DNA from 2 places in the Caballeronia sp. LjRoot31 genome. Region 2 is predicted to be linked to the other one. Evidence: riboswitches for the same ligand, from Rfam matches in the RefSeq annotation. Region 2 holds a riboswitch; the other holds the start of a gene.
The links. A riboswitch is a leader RNA that binds a small molecule or an ion and turns the genes downstream of it on or off. The one in region 2 is predicted to bind cobalamin.
Positions count from the first base shown of each region.

Region 1 (8,665 bases), on a different contig from region 2:
CGGCGTAGCGCTGATCAACAAGCTGGCGAAACTGGATACCTCGCGATGAGTCCATCCAACGTCGAGACGCTGATCAACCTGCTGATGCTGCTGGCGCTTTTCGTCGGGCTCGCGATCTGGTGGGCGACCAAACACGGTGGCAAACGCGGGCGCATTGCCGAGCGGGTGCGCGAAGCCGCGCTCAGTCATCAGACAGTCCCGGCTGATTTCGAAGACGACGGACAAGAAAAGACCTTTCGCCGCCGCCTGTTGCGCCGGCTCGCCGCATTCGGTGACAAACTGCCGCTCTTCGACGCAAAATACCGTGCAAAACTTCGTCAGGAAATGGTCCGCAGCGGCTATCGCAGCCACTATGCGGTGTCGGTTCTTCTTGCCGTCAAGTTTTGCTTTGGCCTGCTGTGCGCCGCGCCGACGGTCATGCTCGGTCAGCATATTCCATTGATCGGCTCGTTTCCGGTCGGACGCGGCGCGGCCATGATGGGTGCCTTCGTGATCGGCATGATGCTCCCCGAATATGCGATCGCATTTCGGGCATCACGCCGGCGCAAAGAGATGGCCGGCTCCCTGCCCGATGCACTCGACCTGCTCGTGATCTGCACGAATGCCGGCAACAGCCTTGCCGTCAGCATCCGGCGCGTCGCCGATGAACTCGCGACGATCTGCCCGCCGCTGTCCGACGAATTCTCACTGACCGCCGACGAGTTGAAGCTTTCCGGCGACAGTACCCGCGCGCTGCACGGCCTCGCCGAGCGCATCGACCTGCCCTCGATCCGCGCGCTGATCTCGACGCTGACGCAATCAATGCGCTATGGAACCCCGATCACCCAGGCGCTGCGTATCTTGTCGCGCACGGAACGATTGACGCACATCGTTTCCCTTGAAGAAAAAGCGGCCAAGCTGGCGCCCAAAATGGTGCTTCCGATGATGCTCTTCATTCTTCCGGCGGTCGTTGTGATCGCAGCGGGGCCGGCCGTCATTCAGCTTCTCGAAGTGATCAACAAAAAATGAACTCGTCCGCCCTGCTTTCTTCTGTTGAAACGACGCCGGCTGCCGCCCTATCGTCAGTTGTCCGTATGTTGCGAAGCCTGTGCCTCACGACACTGGGCGCTTCACTACTGCTCACGGGCGCCGCCTGCACGACGACCGAGCACGTGACCGAAGCGCGGCCGGTGACACGTAATTCGTCGCCGGGCACGATGGGCGAGCTGCGCATCGCGGCCACCGCCCTCGACTCGGGCAACATTGACCTGGCGACTTCGCTCTTCGACAAGGTCGTGAAAGCCGACCCGAAGTCCGTGCCGGGCCTGACCGGCCTTGGCGATACGCTCTACGCTGTCGGTGACTTCACCCGCGCGGGCGTCTACTATCAGCGCGCCAGCAGTTTCGATCCGGCCGCGGTGGCGCCGCTGATCGGCATTGCGCGTGTCGCGATCCATCAACGCCGCTTCGACGATGCGATCGCGACCTATCAAGGCGTGCTCTCCCGCATGCCGGGCGACCCGATGGCGTCGGCGGGTTTAGGCGCGGCGCTCGACCTGAAGGGGGACCACGCAGGCGCGCAAGCCGTGCTGCGGGAGGCGCTAAAGGCCAATCCGGGCGACCCGCTGCTGAGCGTGAACCTGGGTTTGTCGCTGGTGCTCGGCGGCAATCCACGCGAGGGCGCCAACGTGCTGCTCGACGTCACGCGCTATCCGGAAGCGCCACCGCAGGCGCGCCAGGATCTGGCTCTCGCTTACGGGCTGCTCGGCAATTCCGAGGCCGCTGCCGAAATCCTTGGAAAGACGCTGCCGAAGGCGTCGGTACAGGACAACCTGCGTTTCTATGAAATCCAGCGCGCCATTCTGGCGAAGACGGCAGGCCGTCCTGCCACGGTGGCTACGGCCGTGCCGACGGCCTCGATCCAGGCGTCGAGCGTGCGATGACAGCGGGGAACCTGCGCGGATTCGTGCGCTTCCTTGCCACCCTCCACCGCGACAGCGGCGGCGTGTCCGCGATCGAGTTCGCGATCGCCGCGCCATTCGTGTTCATCTTCGTGCTTGGTACCGTGGAGCTCGCGGTCGACATGATGATCGACGCGACCGTTCAGATCGCCGCTCAGTCGGCGTCCCGCGTGGGGCTGACGACGACCAACCCTGCCTCGGGCACGCGGGCAAACCAGGCGCAACAGATCGTGACGAGCATCATGAGCGGCTGGACCGGCATGCCCCAAACGACCCTCACCATCACCGAGCTCGACTACAGCACGTACAACGATGTCGGCAGCAGTAGTTACACCGCCGGGCTCGGCTCGCTCGGTGATGTCGTGTCGTACAACATCACGCTGACAACGCCGGGCATCTCAGGTATCCCCCAACTGGTTGGCATTCCACTGCTGACTTTCCAGCGCAACTACATTGTGCAGAACGAAAAATGACAACTGCCTTCGCCACGGTACGGTCGCGCAGACATCCGGAGTTCCTCGCAGCTCTTCGGAAGCTGCTTCGCTCGGACCGCGGCAGCGTGGCCGTGGAACTGGTCATCGTCATTCCGATCATGGTGCTGCTGATGGTGGGATTCAGTGAGATCTACCTGTACATGCGCACGGTAAGCGCGCTGGAACACACGGCTTTCACGCTGGCCGATTCGCTCGGACAAACAACGCGGCTCATCAACACCAACGCCACAACCGACTCGAATGATCTTGGTTCGATCTGGAACGCAGCGGCGCTGCTAAGCGCCCCGAACAGCTTGAACCAGGGCGGCGGCGTCATCATTACTTCGGTATGCGAAACCACCTCGTCGTGCGTATGGCCGGCGATGCCCCCACCGACCATGGTGGCAGGCGTGCCGCAGATCTGGTGGCAGGCAAGTGCTCCATGGAACGGCAGCGGCATGACGACGAGGGTAACGCCTGCCAACATTCTTCCCGCGACCTGGCCGTTCCGCAACGGTGACTCAGCCATCGTGGTAGAGGTTTTCTACACGTTCAATCCGTTCGCGATGACGGCCGGATTGTGGCCCGGCGCTCCGGGCACGCAGACTCTCTACGAACGTATCTACGTGCGTCCGCGTACTCTTCAGCCGCTCACACTGGTATCGGAATGATGCTGACTCGCTCCGCTAAAAAACATCGTGATGACCGGATAGCCCGCGCGCGAGAGCCGAACCTGCGTCGTGCCGCCGCGCTGCTGCATGGGGACCAGGGCGCGGTCACAGTCGTGTTTGCACTATGCGGCAGCATGATGATCGCGTGCATGTGCATTTCGCTCGATACGATCGACGGCGGCATGACGCACTCACGCATGCAATCGGCGCTCGATGTCGCGACACTTTCGGCTGGCATTGACCTCGCGCACGGCGCAAGTCTCTCGGTTGCACAGTGGCAGCAGGACGCACGCGCCTACTACAACGCGAACATGCCAGCCGGCTATATGTCCCTCACCATGCCAGACAGCGGATTTGTGGCCACGGTGACCGGGTCGCCGGCCTCGGGAGAGACCATTCAATTGTCGGCGACAGGCAGCTTGAAACTGATCGCCCCGGTGGTCTTGCCAGGGACGTCCGGCAATGGCTCGGGTTCCGGTTCCGGTTCCGGTTCCGGAACCACGACTTTACCGGCCACGGCGCCCTTGACTGCCAACAACACCGCGCTGTATCTCCCGCAAAGCACGCTCGAACTCGTGATGGTCCTGGATAACACCGGGTCCATGAACGATCCCGCAGCGGGGTCAGGGAACGGGCCGAGCAAGATGGCGGGTCTCCAGGCGGCGACGACGACTCTCGTGCAAAATTTATATGCGCAATCGGTCTCCACCTACTACGTCGGTCTCGTGCCCTTCGCGAGCACGGTCAATGTTGGTGGCGCTTTGCCCGCAGCGGGCACCTGGATGAATCCATCGTTCGCCTACAACACGACGAATGTCGGAATGAGCGCAAAAAATAAAGTTGCCGGATGGGGTGGTTGCGCGGTCGAACCGCGAGACGTGAACGGCTTTCTGTATCCGAATGCGTATTCCCCTTCGGACACGCTGAAGTTCACGCCGTACTACTACAACGTACCGGCTGCCGGTCTGCAAATTCGCACATACACCAACCAGTTTTGCGGCCGATCAACCACCTCGACGGTACTCGGCGTGCCTGTCACACTGGATGGCAATGGCGAGCCCAACTACTGCAGCGGCTATTTATCGAATGTACAGGGCACGGGCCTCGGAATCTATTATGACCAGATGTCCAGCAGCGGTTATGGGACGTCGACCCTGACACAAAATAGTGACTGCATTGCGCAACCCGTTACCTTCCTCACCAATGACGAGCCGACGCTGATCAAGGCGATTGGCAACATGACCGCGGGCGGTTCAACGATCATTCCGGAAGGCTTGCTGTGGGGATGGCGCATGCTGTCGTCGTCGTGGTCCAATAACGTCGCCAACGGCAATGGCTGGATTTCGACCGATTCAAGCTTTCCGAAACCGGAGACCACCGTAGGACTGCAACGCGTCATGATTGTCCTGACCGATGGCGAGAACCAGATCGGCGCGGCCGGCTCGATTCCCAACGACCTGTATTTCAACGGCCTGTCAGGCGTCGGCTCGCGGAGCCTCGCCGCCCCCACCGTAGTGCGCGCAGACGGCACTACCCTCAGCAATGGCCTGACCGACTCGTCGGAACTCCATGGAAACAATCCTGCCGATCCGTCGAGCGGCAACAATGCAGGCTGGCCTGATGACGTCAACACCTTCCAGTCGGCTGTTTGCGCAGCGATCAAGCAGAGCGGCGTGATCGTGTACGCGATCACCTTCGGCAGTGCTGCCTCAAACTCGGTTTCGCAGCAGGCGATGCAAAGCTGCGCCAGTCCGGGAAATTATTATCACGCGCCGGACAACCCCACACTCAATGCCATCTTCCAACAGATTGCCGGCAATTTGGGAGTGCTTCGGTTAACGCAATAGTTTCCGCTGAACGGCTCTCTTGGTTAGAAAGTGTAGGCGAGCTTGCCGAATGCCGTCCGGCCCAACGTGTTGTAACCGTATGCGGTGACGTACTGCCGGTTAAAGAGGTTGGACAGATTGGCGGACACGGTGAGATGCGAATTGACCTTGTACGCGGCACGCAGCCCGACGGTTGTGTACGACGGCAGATACGTCGCGTTGAACTGGTCGTCGTAGGTCGATCCTCCGTAAAGCAAGGAGATGCCCGTGCTCAGCGCGTGCAGGTGAAACTCGTCCCATGTGTGATCGATGTTCAGGCTGACGGTCTGACGCGGACGGCGGTTGAGCCACGTCCGGTCGGTCACATCCTGCGGATTCAAAATGCCGACCGCGAGACTGACCGGTGTCGATTTACCAAGCGTGCCCTTGTACGACAGGTCGATGCCCTGAATGTGCGCGCGGCCTACATTCACGGGCAGAAAGGTCACCGAGTCGTAAGTGATGAGGTCGTGCACGCGGGTGTCATAAACAGCGGCCGTGAAGGTACCGAACGAAGAGGCCGCGTCAAGCGCTGCCTCGACCGTATCGCTGCGCTCAGGCTGCAGATTAGGGTTCGCGTAACCCGGGTAGTACAGGTCGTTAAAAGTCGGCAGGCGGAATGCGTTGCCATACGAAATGCGTGCCGTATAAACCGGCGTAATTGCATAAGCGACAGCAACATTGCCGGTATTGATCGACCGGCCCTGGATGATCTCGTGGCGTCCCGCCAGGAACACCGTCAACGCGCCGAGCGTGACTGATTGATGGAGCGAGACGGCTGAATCGTTGCGCGTCGGCACGCCCGTGGGGATGTCGACCGGCAGGAAGGCTTGCTCGCGGGTGAAGTCGTAGGCGAGCTTGGTTTCACCGGACAGTGGCAGACTGAAGAGCGTTTGACCACGCTCCTGATGGGTCAGCGAGGTCGACGTGCTTAAGCGCGTCGAGTCGATCTCATCGGTCGGGATGGCCGGGTTGTTCGCATAGAGGAACTGTCGATCCGTGGAGTAGCCGACAGACTGGTCAAACTGCGTGAACGGCGTGATGTCCAGATGAAACGCAACGCCGGTCGTCAGTTGATGATCAAGCTGCCGGTTATCGCCGCCGGCATTGTCGTAGGACAGATCGGACCGGTGATAGAGCGCGAATGTGGAGATCGACCAGTTGTCGTGCGCATAGCCTAAACGCGCATCCACGTCCTGAGCATGGTACGGGTTGCGGCCATCCTCGTGCCCGTAAGCCCCGGGCTGGGTCGCATCGATTCCCGCGGTATTGTAGTCGTGCAGTCCCAAGGAATAGGTCAGTCCGGCCAGTGCCGCGAGCGGACCCGTGGACGAAATACTGCCTGAAGTGCGGATCTGTGTATCGAACGTTTTGTTCGAACCACCGCCTGTTGAAATCGTAGTCTGGTTGGGTTGATTGGCCGCGCGGTTCGTGAAGAGTTGCACGACGCCGCCCACCGCGTCCGCACCGAATGAAGCGGCCGCCGGTCCTGAGATCACTTCGACACGGTCAAAGGCGGAGGTCGGAAGGTCGGCCCACTCGGCTTGACCCGTAGTCGCAGAACCAACGCGGATACCATCTATGAACACCGCAACCTGACTTCCCGATGATCCACGAATGCTGACGGCAGCAGAAGATCCTGGGCCGCCGTTTTGTGAAATAGTGACGCCTGGCAACGTGGCGAGGGCTTGCGTGATGCTCGGGTCACTCGGCGACAAACGGTCGAGATCCGCGCGGGTCAGGACCTGCGTCGACGCATAGCGTTGATCGAACGATTGCGGCAGGTGCTGCATGTCGCCGGTGACGAGAATATTCGGCAGCGTGGCTGCGTCCGGAAGCTGCTCCGGCTGCGGAAACGACGAGTCGTCCGCGGCCTGCGCGACCTGCCATGCCGAAACCGTCAACGCAGAGGTGAGGATGAAATGACGGAACTTCATACGGGGAAAACCTTTTTATTGGAAGATTGGACGACGTGCTGCGAGCGCAAACGCAGCATGTCGATTTCGGATGGCGGCAATGACGAAACGCGGGCCTCCCTGGAGGCGTCACCGGCCTGCCGTCCACGCGATAGACGAGATCAACCCGCGATGACGCGCAGCGGCCAAGGCACTTTTAAGTGGCGGTGAGTTCTCTCGCGCGGCAGATGCGCCCATGTCTCGGGTGCTGGTCCTGGCGAACCGCTGATGCCCACCTCGCCTGCGCAATCGATCACGCCCCAAGCGGGCAGCCGAATTCACTTATGCGGGTCTATGTGGGTCTAGGCGGGCCAATCGAGGGGATGCCGCTCTGGCTGTAAGCCAGGATCGCGGGCAGTATCGGTCATCGGTCATGTTTGTCTCCCGGGGAGTGCGCGCCCCAAAGTCAGAAAAGAGGTATACGACGCCGAGGTCTGACTTCCGGTTTGTGCTGAAACCGGTCACAGTGGCGCGACCGTGCTGGATTTACACCAGCTTCCACGAGTCGTATGCGCGCATTTTACTTCCGAATCCCCATCGACACTATCAAGTCGGGGTTATTGAGTAACCGGCGGTGCGGGTGCCCCTGGCAGCACGAGATTCATGCCTGCTGGTTATCGCCAGCGACCTTTCGGAATATTTGCGTATTGAGTGCAATCACGTTGGAGACGGTCGGGGGTGGGACTCTGAGCGCGCCACCTCCGATCCGACATGTGCCTGATCTCCCGGACTAGACCCAGGACGAACGGAATTACTATCCCCTGCCCCGCGCCAGAGGGTATGCGGATCTTGAAAGCTCCTTAGTGGACCAGGATCGTGCTGTCGGGCGACCAACTCAACGTCACTTGCGAGCCGACCGGGATCAGGTCCTCGCCGGAGTTTTGCACATGGACCTTGAGCCGCTGGCCGCACCAGTCGAGCATATAGGTTGTATTCACACCGGCAAAGACGTGATGGGCAACCTGTGCCGTCAGCCGGTTATGCGCGCTCGGCGCGGCCGCGCCCGTTGCACGCTGGAGCGCGATTTTCTCGGGACGTACCGCACACTTCATCTGACCAGATACAGCGGAGCGCGATCCGAAACGAATCAAGCTGCCATCGTTAATGCGCATGCCACCGGTCTCCAGTCGACCGTTGAGAATGTTGGCATCGCCGAGAAAAGTGGCGGCGAACTCGCTGGCCGGTTGATCGTAGAGTTCGCGTGCGGTCCCTTCCTGGATCAATCGTCCATCGCGCAGGATACCTACACGATCACTCAACGTAAGCGCTTCTTCCTGGTCGTGCGTGACGAATACGGTCGTGATCGCGACATCGCGCTGGATGCGGCGCAATTCGACCTGCATGTCCACTCGCAAAGATTTGTCCAGCGCGCTCAGCGGTTCGTCGAGCAGCAACACGCGAGGACGCGTCACAATGGCGCGCGCCAGTGCGACGCGCTGGCGCTGCCCGCCCGACAATTGATTGATCCCGCGTGCGTGCAGGCTGCCGAGTTGCACGAGATCCAGCACCTCCCCCACCCGGCGCTTGATCTCGCTCTTGTCCACATGCCTCACGGACAACCCGAATGCGACGTTGTCGGCCACATTCATATTTGGGAACAACGCATAGTTCTGGAACACCATGCCGATCTCCCGCCGCTCCACGGGCAAGCGTTCGACCGGCTGATCGTCGATGCGAATCTGCCCGCTGTCCGGGAACACAAAGCCGGCAATCATGCGCAGGAGCGTTGTCTTGCCGCTGCCTGACGGTCCGAGCAGCCCA
Region 1 covers NZ_CAXURX020000001.1:2,199,674-2,208,338, forward strand. Annotated here, with positions in the region: gene ACSQ8V_RS09725 (type II secretion system F family protein) at 1-49, shown strand, start outside; gene ACSQ8V_RS09730 (type II secretion system F family protein) at 46-1,008, shown strand; gene ACSQ8V_RS09735 (tetratricopeptide repeat protein) at 1,005-1,922, shown strand; gene ACSQ8V_RS09740 (TadE/TadG family type IV pilus assembly protein) at 1,919-2,413, shown strand; gene ACSQ8V_RS09745 (TadE/TadG family type IV pilus assembly protein) at 2,410-3,084, shown strand; gene ACSQ8V_RS09750 (VWA domain-containing protein) at 3,081-4,931, shown strand; gene ACSQ8V_RS09755 (TonB-dependent receptor domain-containing protein) at 4,955-6,886, opposite strand; adenosylcobalamin (AdoCbl) riboswitch at 7,279-7,431, opposite strand; gene ACSQ8V_RS09760 (ABC transporter ATP-binding protein) at 7,705-8,665, opposite strand, start outside.
Region 1: another riboswitch for cobalamin. It lies ahead of ACSQ8V_RS09755 (TonB-dependent receptor domain-containing protein); the one in region 2 lies ahead of cobW (cobalamin biosynthesis protein CobW).

Region 2 (8,665 bases):
GTGCGACTGCAGCGTCGACTGCAAGCGCGCCACGGCAACTGGAACGCGGTGCTGATCTCCGTTGCGGTGTATATCGTGCTGATGGCGCTGGCGTACCTTGCTCTGCCGCCGATCGACGAAGTGCCGAAACTGTTTTCAGCCGCGCTGCTGTGGAAGTTCCGCGTGGCGGCAATCGGTATTCAGGCGGTGATCTGGACCACGCTCGGTTTGCTCTTCGGCGTGCTCGCGCAACGTGAAATGGAACAGGCGCCGGCCCGGAGGATTGCTTCGGCCTGAGCGCTTCGTTAGTGCGTTAGGGCTTTAATGCTTTAGTGCTTTAGTGCGGATCCAATGAGAGGCGGCTTGCGGGCCGCCTCTTTTTCATAGCGCGCTCTTGCGTGCAAGCAGGGTATCGAACAGGGCGAGCTTGTCGCTGTCGGCCATCGTTTTCCATACCTTGATTTCTTCGCGGCTTCTGAAACAGCCTTCGCAATGACCTGTGGTCTTGTCGAGCCGGCATACGTCCGTGCACGGCGAGCCGACGGGTTGAAGCTGTCTGGCGCGCTCGATGGTGAACGTGAGTTCGAGCGGTACGTCTATTTCCATCGGCAGTTCCGTAGGCGTTGTCATAGCATTTCGCCGCGAAAGAGGGCGGCGGCGGCCACCGGATTCGTCGGCCAGTAAGTGTGCATGTAGGTAGCCGTGATCGGGCCGTGTCGATAGATCGCCTCACCTTCCACGCCGGTAGTCGCGTGCGTCGCGGTGAGCAACGGCGACATGCTGGTCGTCATCGACGAGTAGTGGAAAGTGTGGCCGGTATGGGTGCCGTGGCGGCTTTCAACACGCTGCATGGCGAGCCGGGCCAGGCGTTTTTGCATCTTCGCGTGGCCGGGCAGAAGGGCAAGCATGGCATGCTGAGAACCTTCGATATCCGTCAGTGAGTCGAGCAGATACAGCATGCCGCCGCATTCCGCGACCACCGCTTTACCCGCCTCAACGTGCGCTCGAATCGAGGCCGCGCTCGCAAGGTTCGCTGCAAGCCGGGCCGCGTGCAGTTCCGGATATCCACCCGGCAGATAGAGCGCATCGGCATGCGTGGGAACGGGTTCATCGGCGAGGGGGGAGAAAAACGCGAGCGTTGCGCCCATCGCCTCCAGCAGATCGAGATTAGCAGGGTAGATGAACGAAAACGCAGCATCGCGGGCAATGGCGATGTGCATGCCTTTCAGCAAACGGGGCGGTTGTTCAAGGGCGGCGTGATTGAACATGACCGCGGGCGGCAGCTCGCGCAACGTTGTTTCGCCGATGGCGTCTGCTGCCCGATCCAGCCGCGTATCGATGTCGGCCACCTCCGCTGCCTGCATGAGGCCCAGGTGCCGCCCGGGTAGCGCAATGTCGTCGATGCTCGACAGATGCCCGCAGTATCGAATGCCTTCAGGAATGGCTTCGCTCAACATTTGCGCATGCCGTGCCGACGCCACGCGATTGGCGAGCACACCGTGAAAGGACAGATCTGCGCGATAGCGCGCGAGCCCGAACGCCATTGCGCCGAAGGTCTGCGCCATGCCGTGCGCGCCGATCACGGCGAGCACCGGGACGCCGAACGTGGCCGCGAGATCGGCGCTGCTGGGCGTGCCGTCGAAGAGGCCCATCACGCCTTCGATCAGGATCAAATCGGCTTCGTCTGCTGCTTGCGCGAGCAGCGCGCGGCAGCCGCTTTCGCCGACCATCCACAAATGCAGCGAATACACCGGCGCGCCGGACGCGCGTTCCAGGATCATCGGATCGAGAAAGTCGGGGCCGGTCTTGAAGACCCGTACCCGCAAGCCAAGCCGTGCGTGATAGCGCGCGAGACCGGCGGTGACGGTGGTCTTGCCCTGGTTCGACGCGGGGGCGCTGATGAATAAAGCGGGGCAGGCGCGCACGTCAGAACTCGACGCCGCGTTGCGCCTTCACCCCTTGCTCGCGATACGGATGCTTGATCGGACGCATCTCCGTCACAAGATCGGCCGCTTCGATCAGCGCCTCGGGCGCATGGCGGCCCGTCACAACCACATGCAGCATCTCGGGCCGCGCGGTGAGCACCGCGAGCACTTCGTCGAGTGGCAGGTACTCGTATTTGAGCACCGTGCACAGCTCGTCGAGCACGACCATCTGATACTCGCCGCTTTCAATCATCTTGCGCGCGGCGTCCCAGCCTCGGCGAGCCGTCGCGATATCGGCATCGCGATTCTGCGTGTCCCACGTGTAGCCGTCGCCCATGGTGATGAAATCGCAGTTCGCGATTGCGCCGAGGAAATCGCGTTCGGACGTATGCAGCGCGCCCTTGATGAACTGAACCACGCCGAGCCGCATGCCGTGTCCGAGCACGCGTACGGCCATGCCGAAGGCCGCCGTGGTCTTACCCTTGCCCGTGCCCGTATTGACGATCAGGAGGCCCTTCTCGCGCGCGGCGGCGGCCTGCTTTTTCTCGTGACCTTCCTTACGTCGCTGGGTCATGCGCAGATGCGATTCTTCGTCCGTTTTCATCATGTTCTCTGGTTGTCAGTTTGTTGTTTGATTTCTTGTCCGAGGTCGTCTTCGGCAATCGCGACGGTCACGCCATCGGTCACTCTTTTTGGCACGATGATTCGCCCGTTGCGCGACGCGAGCAGCGCGCAGGGTTCGCAGACGCCGTCGATGCCTAGCAGCGCCTGAACCCGTTCCGACGCGCTGGTTTCAACCTGCGCGATGCGTTGCTTCGAGAAAAATTGCAGCGGCAAACCGTGGCGAGCGGCGAATTCGAGCAGGGCGGTTTCGTCCTTCTTGCTATCAATCGATGCCAGCGCTCGAGTGCTCGCCAGCGACCGCGTCCCCAGCGCCGCGAACACGGCGGCATGAATCTGTTCGACGCTTACACCGCGCCGGCAGCCTATGCCGATGACCCATGTGCTCATGATTGCTGCGCGACGTAATCCAGCGCGCTCGCAATCCCCAGCCCGGCGACCGAGCCGATCACGACGATCGCCGGTGCGCCGATTCCCGCGCGCTCCACCGCTTCCGCCAGATGCCTGAGCGGCGCTCGCAGATGCCGTTGATCGGGACGTGTAGCGCGTTCTATGGCGGCAGCCGGTGTCTCCGGATCGAGCCCTGCATCGACCAATGCGTGGGTGATATCCGTGAGCCGCCGTACGCCCATGTACACGACCAGCGTCATTTTCGTCGCGACCAGCGCGCGCCAGTCGGGCTCGGCTGCATGGTCGCCCGCTTCGCGGCTGGCACCGTGGCCGGTGACAAACACGACGCCCATGGTGTGATCGCGATGCGTGACCGGAATGCCGACGGCGGCCGGCGCGGCAATGCCCGCCGTGATGCCGCAGACCACCTCCACTTGCACGCCCGCCGCATGCAGCGCCTGGACCTCTTCGCCACCGCGCCCGAAGACGAATGGATCGCCGCCTTTCAGCCGCGCGACGACGTGGCCGGCGCGCACATGGGCCAGCATGTCTTCGATGATCGCCGCTTGCGGGGTAGACGGATGTCCGCCGCGCTTGCCGACGTAACGAATGACCGCGTTGGCGCGGGCGAACTTCAGCACATCGGGATTCACGAGGTCGTCGACGAGGACGACATCGGCTTCCGACAGCGCGCGCACGGCTTTGAGCGTCATCAGCTCGACGTCGCCGGGGCCGGCGCCGATCAGCCAGACGCGGGCGGGCGTGCTCATGATTGCGCCTCGTTGGCACGACCCGGAAACAGGCTGCGTAGTGAGCAGAACGGTTGGAGCGAGAGCGGGCGCAAGCGTTGCAAAATTGGATTCATGTAAGACGATATAAGCATTACGTCCTTCATCCGTCCCTCGCGGATGCGGCGTCCGGCGCGCTATTACAGCTAGAGCGGCCGGTATCCGGGCTTGGCGACCGCATTCCGCTCGTTTTCCCGCTCGCTGGAGCAGTGGCTGTGGAGGAAATGAACGCTCGATTCGAATGAGAGTCATGAGTGAGAGTCACGAATGAGAGTCAGTCGAAGCGGGCGCGGGTCGCTTGACCGTTGCGGGGACAGCACAGGTTTTTGTCGACACGGCGCGTGAGGCCTCTCAAGCGTAAGCCTTGAGCCTTGGGCCTTGAAAATAAGCGCGCGTGCATCCTGTTTCCCGTTTAACTACGCGCGCGGGAAAAGCGCGCGTGAGCACCAGACGCGGGCCAAAGATAGCACAGCGGGTGTTGGTTGCGCTGGGCTTTTACAGGCTGGAACCGGCCCGCAGTGCAGGTTTAGTGCGCGCGCACCGGCAAGATTTCTCGTTCGCAGGCAGGGCCTGAACCTACACTCAGGCGCTGTCCAAACCTTGACGCTAACCCCCCATCAGCCTAGACTTCGCGGTAGTTTCTGGTGCTCGCGCGCGGTCTCTGCTGCGCGCAGTTAAACGGGAAGCAGGAAGCGTTGCCGGAACCCCGGCCGTGCCAACCTGCGCTGCCCCCGCAACGGTAAGTGAAAATCGCGCGACGTGGTTTTACCCTGATTCACGCCACCTCGCACGGTAAAGCCGGCTTCGAAAAACCACTGCATGGATACATCATGTGGGAAGGTGAAGCGGCACTTTCGCCAGCCCGGATACCGGCCGGAACGAGTCAACACCTGAAGCGGACGTTTGTCGCGGGGATGCGGCATACGGTCGACACTTTTCACCATGCTTTTCCGGATTGCCATCCTGCATCGCGACATCCGCGCGCGCATTTCATTGCTCGCTTGGTTCAGGAAAGGGCGACGCATTCCGGCAGCAAGCAGCCAATCGATACTACGGAGCAACGGATGCAAATGCGCAAAATCCCGGTCACGGTCGTAACGGGCTTCCTCGGCAGCGGCAAGACCACGTTGATGCGGCACATCCTGCAAAACGCGAAAGGGCTGCGGATCGCGGTGATCGTGAACGAGTTCGGCGAACTGGGCATCGATGGCGAGATCCTGAAGGGCTGCAACATCGGCTGCGAGGACGAAAGCGCCACGGATCAACCGAATCTGTATGAGCTGTCGAACGGCTGTCTCTGCTGCACGGTGCAGGAAGAGTTTTATCCGGTGATGGAGCAACTCGTCGAGCGGCGTGATCAGATCGACCATGTGCTGATCGAAACCTCTGGGCTCGCGTTACCCAAACCGCTCGTGCAGGCTTTCAACTGGCCGTCCATCAAGAATGCATTCACCGTGGACGCTGTCGTGACCGTGGTCGACGGTCCGGCGGCGGCAAGCGGCCAGTTCGCGGCGAACCCGCAAGCTGTCGACGCACAACGCCGCGCCGATCCGAATCTCGATCACGAGTCTCCTCTGCATGAGTTGTTTGAAGATCAGCTTGCTTCAGCGGATCTGGTGATTCTCAACAAGACCGATCTGATCGATGAAACGCAGCAGCGTGCGGTGGAAGCGCTGATTCGCGGCGAGATTCCGGCAGGCGTGAAGATCGTGCCGGCGCAGATGGGGCAGCTTGATCTGCATGCGCTGCTCGGACTGGAGGCGGCATCGGAAACGACTATTCATTTGCGTGTCGATCATCATGGTTCCGTCGACGACGAAGGCCACGCCGATCATCATCATGACGACTTCGATTCAGTCGTGGTGGAAGCGCGGGTCGAGTCGCGCGACGCCGTGGTAGCCGCGCTGCGCTCACTGGTCGATGCAAACACGATCTATCGCGTGAAGGGTTTTGCGGCGTTGCCGGGCACGCCAATGCGGCTTGTCGTGCAGGGTGTAGGCCAGCGCTTCGATACCTACTTCGACCGCCGCTGGACCGCTGAAGAAGCCGCCAGCGAGACCAGCCGGTTCGTGCTGATTGGTGAGGATCTCGATCAGCCGCGTCTGCAACAAGCACTGGTTGCCGCGCTCGCCAACGCACCCGTACAGGCCTGATCCATGCATCTGCTACGCACGACGCCCGGCGGTTTTGTCGACGACGCAGCCGGCGTCATGCGTATCGACCAGACGCCTGCGCCGATCGTTGTGCTCAGTTCGGCCGACACAACGCTCTCGCTACTCGCGAGCGTCGTGCCGCATCTGGAAGCAGACTTTCCAGCGCTGCGGCTCGCCAATCAGGCGTTCTTGCGACAACCGGCATCGGTGGATTTTTACGTCGACGACGTGCTGAAACATGCACGCGTGATCGTTATCGATCACCTTGGCGGCGAAGCGTACTGGCCTTACGGAATCGAGAGCATCACCACGCTCGCGCGCCGCCATGGCCAGATGCTCGTGATGTTTTCCGGCGATCTGCAGGAAGATCCGAACCTCGTGGCAAAGAGTACGGCCGAGCCCGCATTGTGCGACCAGCTCTGGCGTTATCTGCGTGAGGGCGGCGCGAAAAATGCCGAAGAGTTTCTTCGTTGCATCGCGTTTCGGGCGTTGGGGTATGGGCGTGAAGCGCGTGCACCGAGTCCGCTGCCGGCAGTGGCAATCTATCATCCGGCGCGGCAGATCGCGACCATTGACGACTGGAGAACGCGTTGGGTTCAAGGTGCGCCCGTCGTCGCCGTGCTGTTCTACCGGGCCCATTTGCAGTCCGGCAATACGGATGTGTTCGATGCGTTGATCGAGGCCCTGGAAGCGCAGGGCCTCAACCCACTGCCGATCGCGATGGCGTCGCTGAAAGACCCGTTGAGTCGCGAAGTCGTGCAGCAGCTTTGCGCGGATCACGGTGCGTCGCTGGTGCTGAACACGACTTCGTTTGCTGCCGGCGTCATAGACGACCCTGTGCCTTTCGAACTCGCGGGCGACGCGCCGGTACTGCAAGTCATCCTTAGCGGGGGCAATCGCGAAGACTGGCTCAAGGATAACCACGGGCTGAATTCTCGCGATGTCGCCATGCATGTCGCGCTGCCGGAAGTGGATGGCCGCATCATCACCCGCGCGATCAGCTTCAAGGGGCTCGCGTATCGATGCAAGATCACGCAGGTGGATGTCGTGCGATATCAGCCCGATCTAGAACGGGTGCGTTTCGTGGCCGAGTTGAGCCAACGCTGGTGTCGCTTGCGGCAACTCGACAATGCCGAGAAACGCATCGCGCTCGTGCTCGCGAACTATCCGCTGAGTGAAGGCCGCATCGGCAATGGCGTGGGTCTCGATACACCCGCGTCCGTCGTCAACATCCTTTCGATGCTCGATAAAGAAGGGTATCGAGTGGATGACATTCCCGCCGATGGTGGCGCGCTGATGCAGGCGCTAACCTCGGGCGTGACGAATGATCCCGTGGTTCGCAACTTGCGTCCCGCGTTGCAAAGCCTCGCGCTTGACGATTACCTCGACGCTTTCGCGAAGCTGCCGGACAACGTCCAGCAGGAGTTGAATACGCGCTGGGGACCGCCCGAAAGCGATCCCACGATCCGGCGCGGCCGCTTCATGATCGCGGGCTGGCGCTGCGGGCATGTGTTCATCGGCATCCAGCCGGCGCGCTCGCGTGAGCGCGGCGACTACGCGAGTTATCACGACGCGGAGCTCGTGCCGCCGCACGCGTATCTCGCTTTCTACTTCTGGCTGCGGCTGCGATTCAACGTGGATGCGATCGTTCACGTCGGCAAGCACGGCAACCTTGAATGGCTGCCGGGCAAGAGCGTTGCATTGAGCGCGTCGTGCTGGCCTGACCTGACGCTGGGCGCCATGCCGCATCTATATCCTTTTATTGTCAACGATCCGGGCGAGGGTAGCCAGGCGAAGCGGCGGGCGCAGGCGGTCATTATCGACCACTTGATGCCGCCGCTCACGCGCGCTGAAAACTATGGTCCGCTGCAGGATCTGGAGCGTCAGGTCGACGAATATTATGAAGCGCTGATGGTCGACCCGCGCCGCGCGAAACTCCTGCGCAAGACGATTCTGGCGAGCATTGTTGAACATCGGTTACATGAGGAACTCGGACTCGATAAACCTCGCGATTCCAATACTGAAGATGCATTACTGACCCGCGCCGACGCATATTTATGCGAGCTCAAGGAGGCGCAGATCCGCGATGGCCTGCATGTGTTCGGTGCGTCGCCGCAAGGCGTGCAACGCCGCGATACCCTGCTTGCCCTCGGCCGTTATCCAACCGGCGACGCGCAAGGCGCGAACGCGAGCGTGCTCACCGCACTGGCTCGCGACTTGAATCTGGGCGACACGTTCGATCCCCTCGATGCCGACTGGAGCGCGCCGTGGACAGGTCCTCGTCCCGCTGAACTCGAAACGGTGATCGATGCACCGTGGCGCCATCATGGCGACACCCGCGAGCGTCTCGAACTGCTCGCAACGTCGTTGCTCGACAAGCCATCCGACACGGCGGGGCCGAACACATCGCAGGTACTCAAACGCCTGAACGGCGACTTGCTCGCACGGCTCGACGCTTGCGGCCCGCAAGAGTTAAAGCAGCTTCAACGCGGTCTCGACGGGCGTTTTGTGCCGCCGGGCCCGAGCGGATCGCCATCGCGTGGAAGGCCGGACGTGTTGCCGACTGGCCGCAATTTCTACTCCGTCGATACCCGCGCCGTGCCAACGCGCGCAGCATGGACGCTCGGCCTGAAGTCGGCCAACCTGCTGATCGAGCGCCACCTTCAGGAGCACGGCGACTATCCGCGCGCGATCGGCTTGTCTGTATGGGGCACGGCCACCATGCGCACCGGCGGCGACGATATCGCCCAAGCCATGGCGCTGATCGGCGTGCGACCGAAGTGGGCGGCGGGCAGCAATCGCGTGACTG
Region 2 covers NZ_CAXURX020000002.1:985,469-994,133, forward strand. Annotated here, with positions in the region: gene ACSQ8V_RS22810 (CbtA family protein) at 1-276, shown strand, start outside; gene ACSQ8V_RS22815 (DUF1289 domain-containing protein) at 361-609, opposite strand; gene ACSQ8V_RS22820 (cobyrinate a,c-diamide synthase) at 606-1,904, opposite strand; gene cobO (cob(I)yrinic acid a,c-diamide adenosyltransferase) at 1,906-2,508, opposite strand; gene ACSQ8V_RS22830 (cobalamin biosynthesis protein) at 2,508-2,915, opposite strand; gene cobA (uroporphyrinogen-III C-methyltransferase) at 2,912-3,685, opposite strand; cobalamin riboswitch at 3,840-4,169, opposite strand; cobalamin riboswitch at 4,329-4,595, shown strand; gene cobW (cobalamin biosynthesis protein CobW) at 4,768-5,856, shown strand; gene cobN (cobaltochelatase subunit CobN) at 5,860-8,665, shown strand, end outside.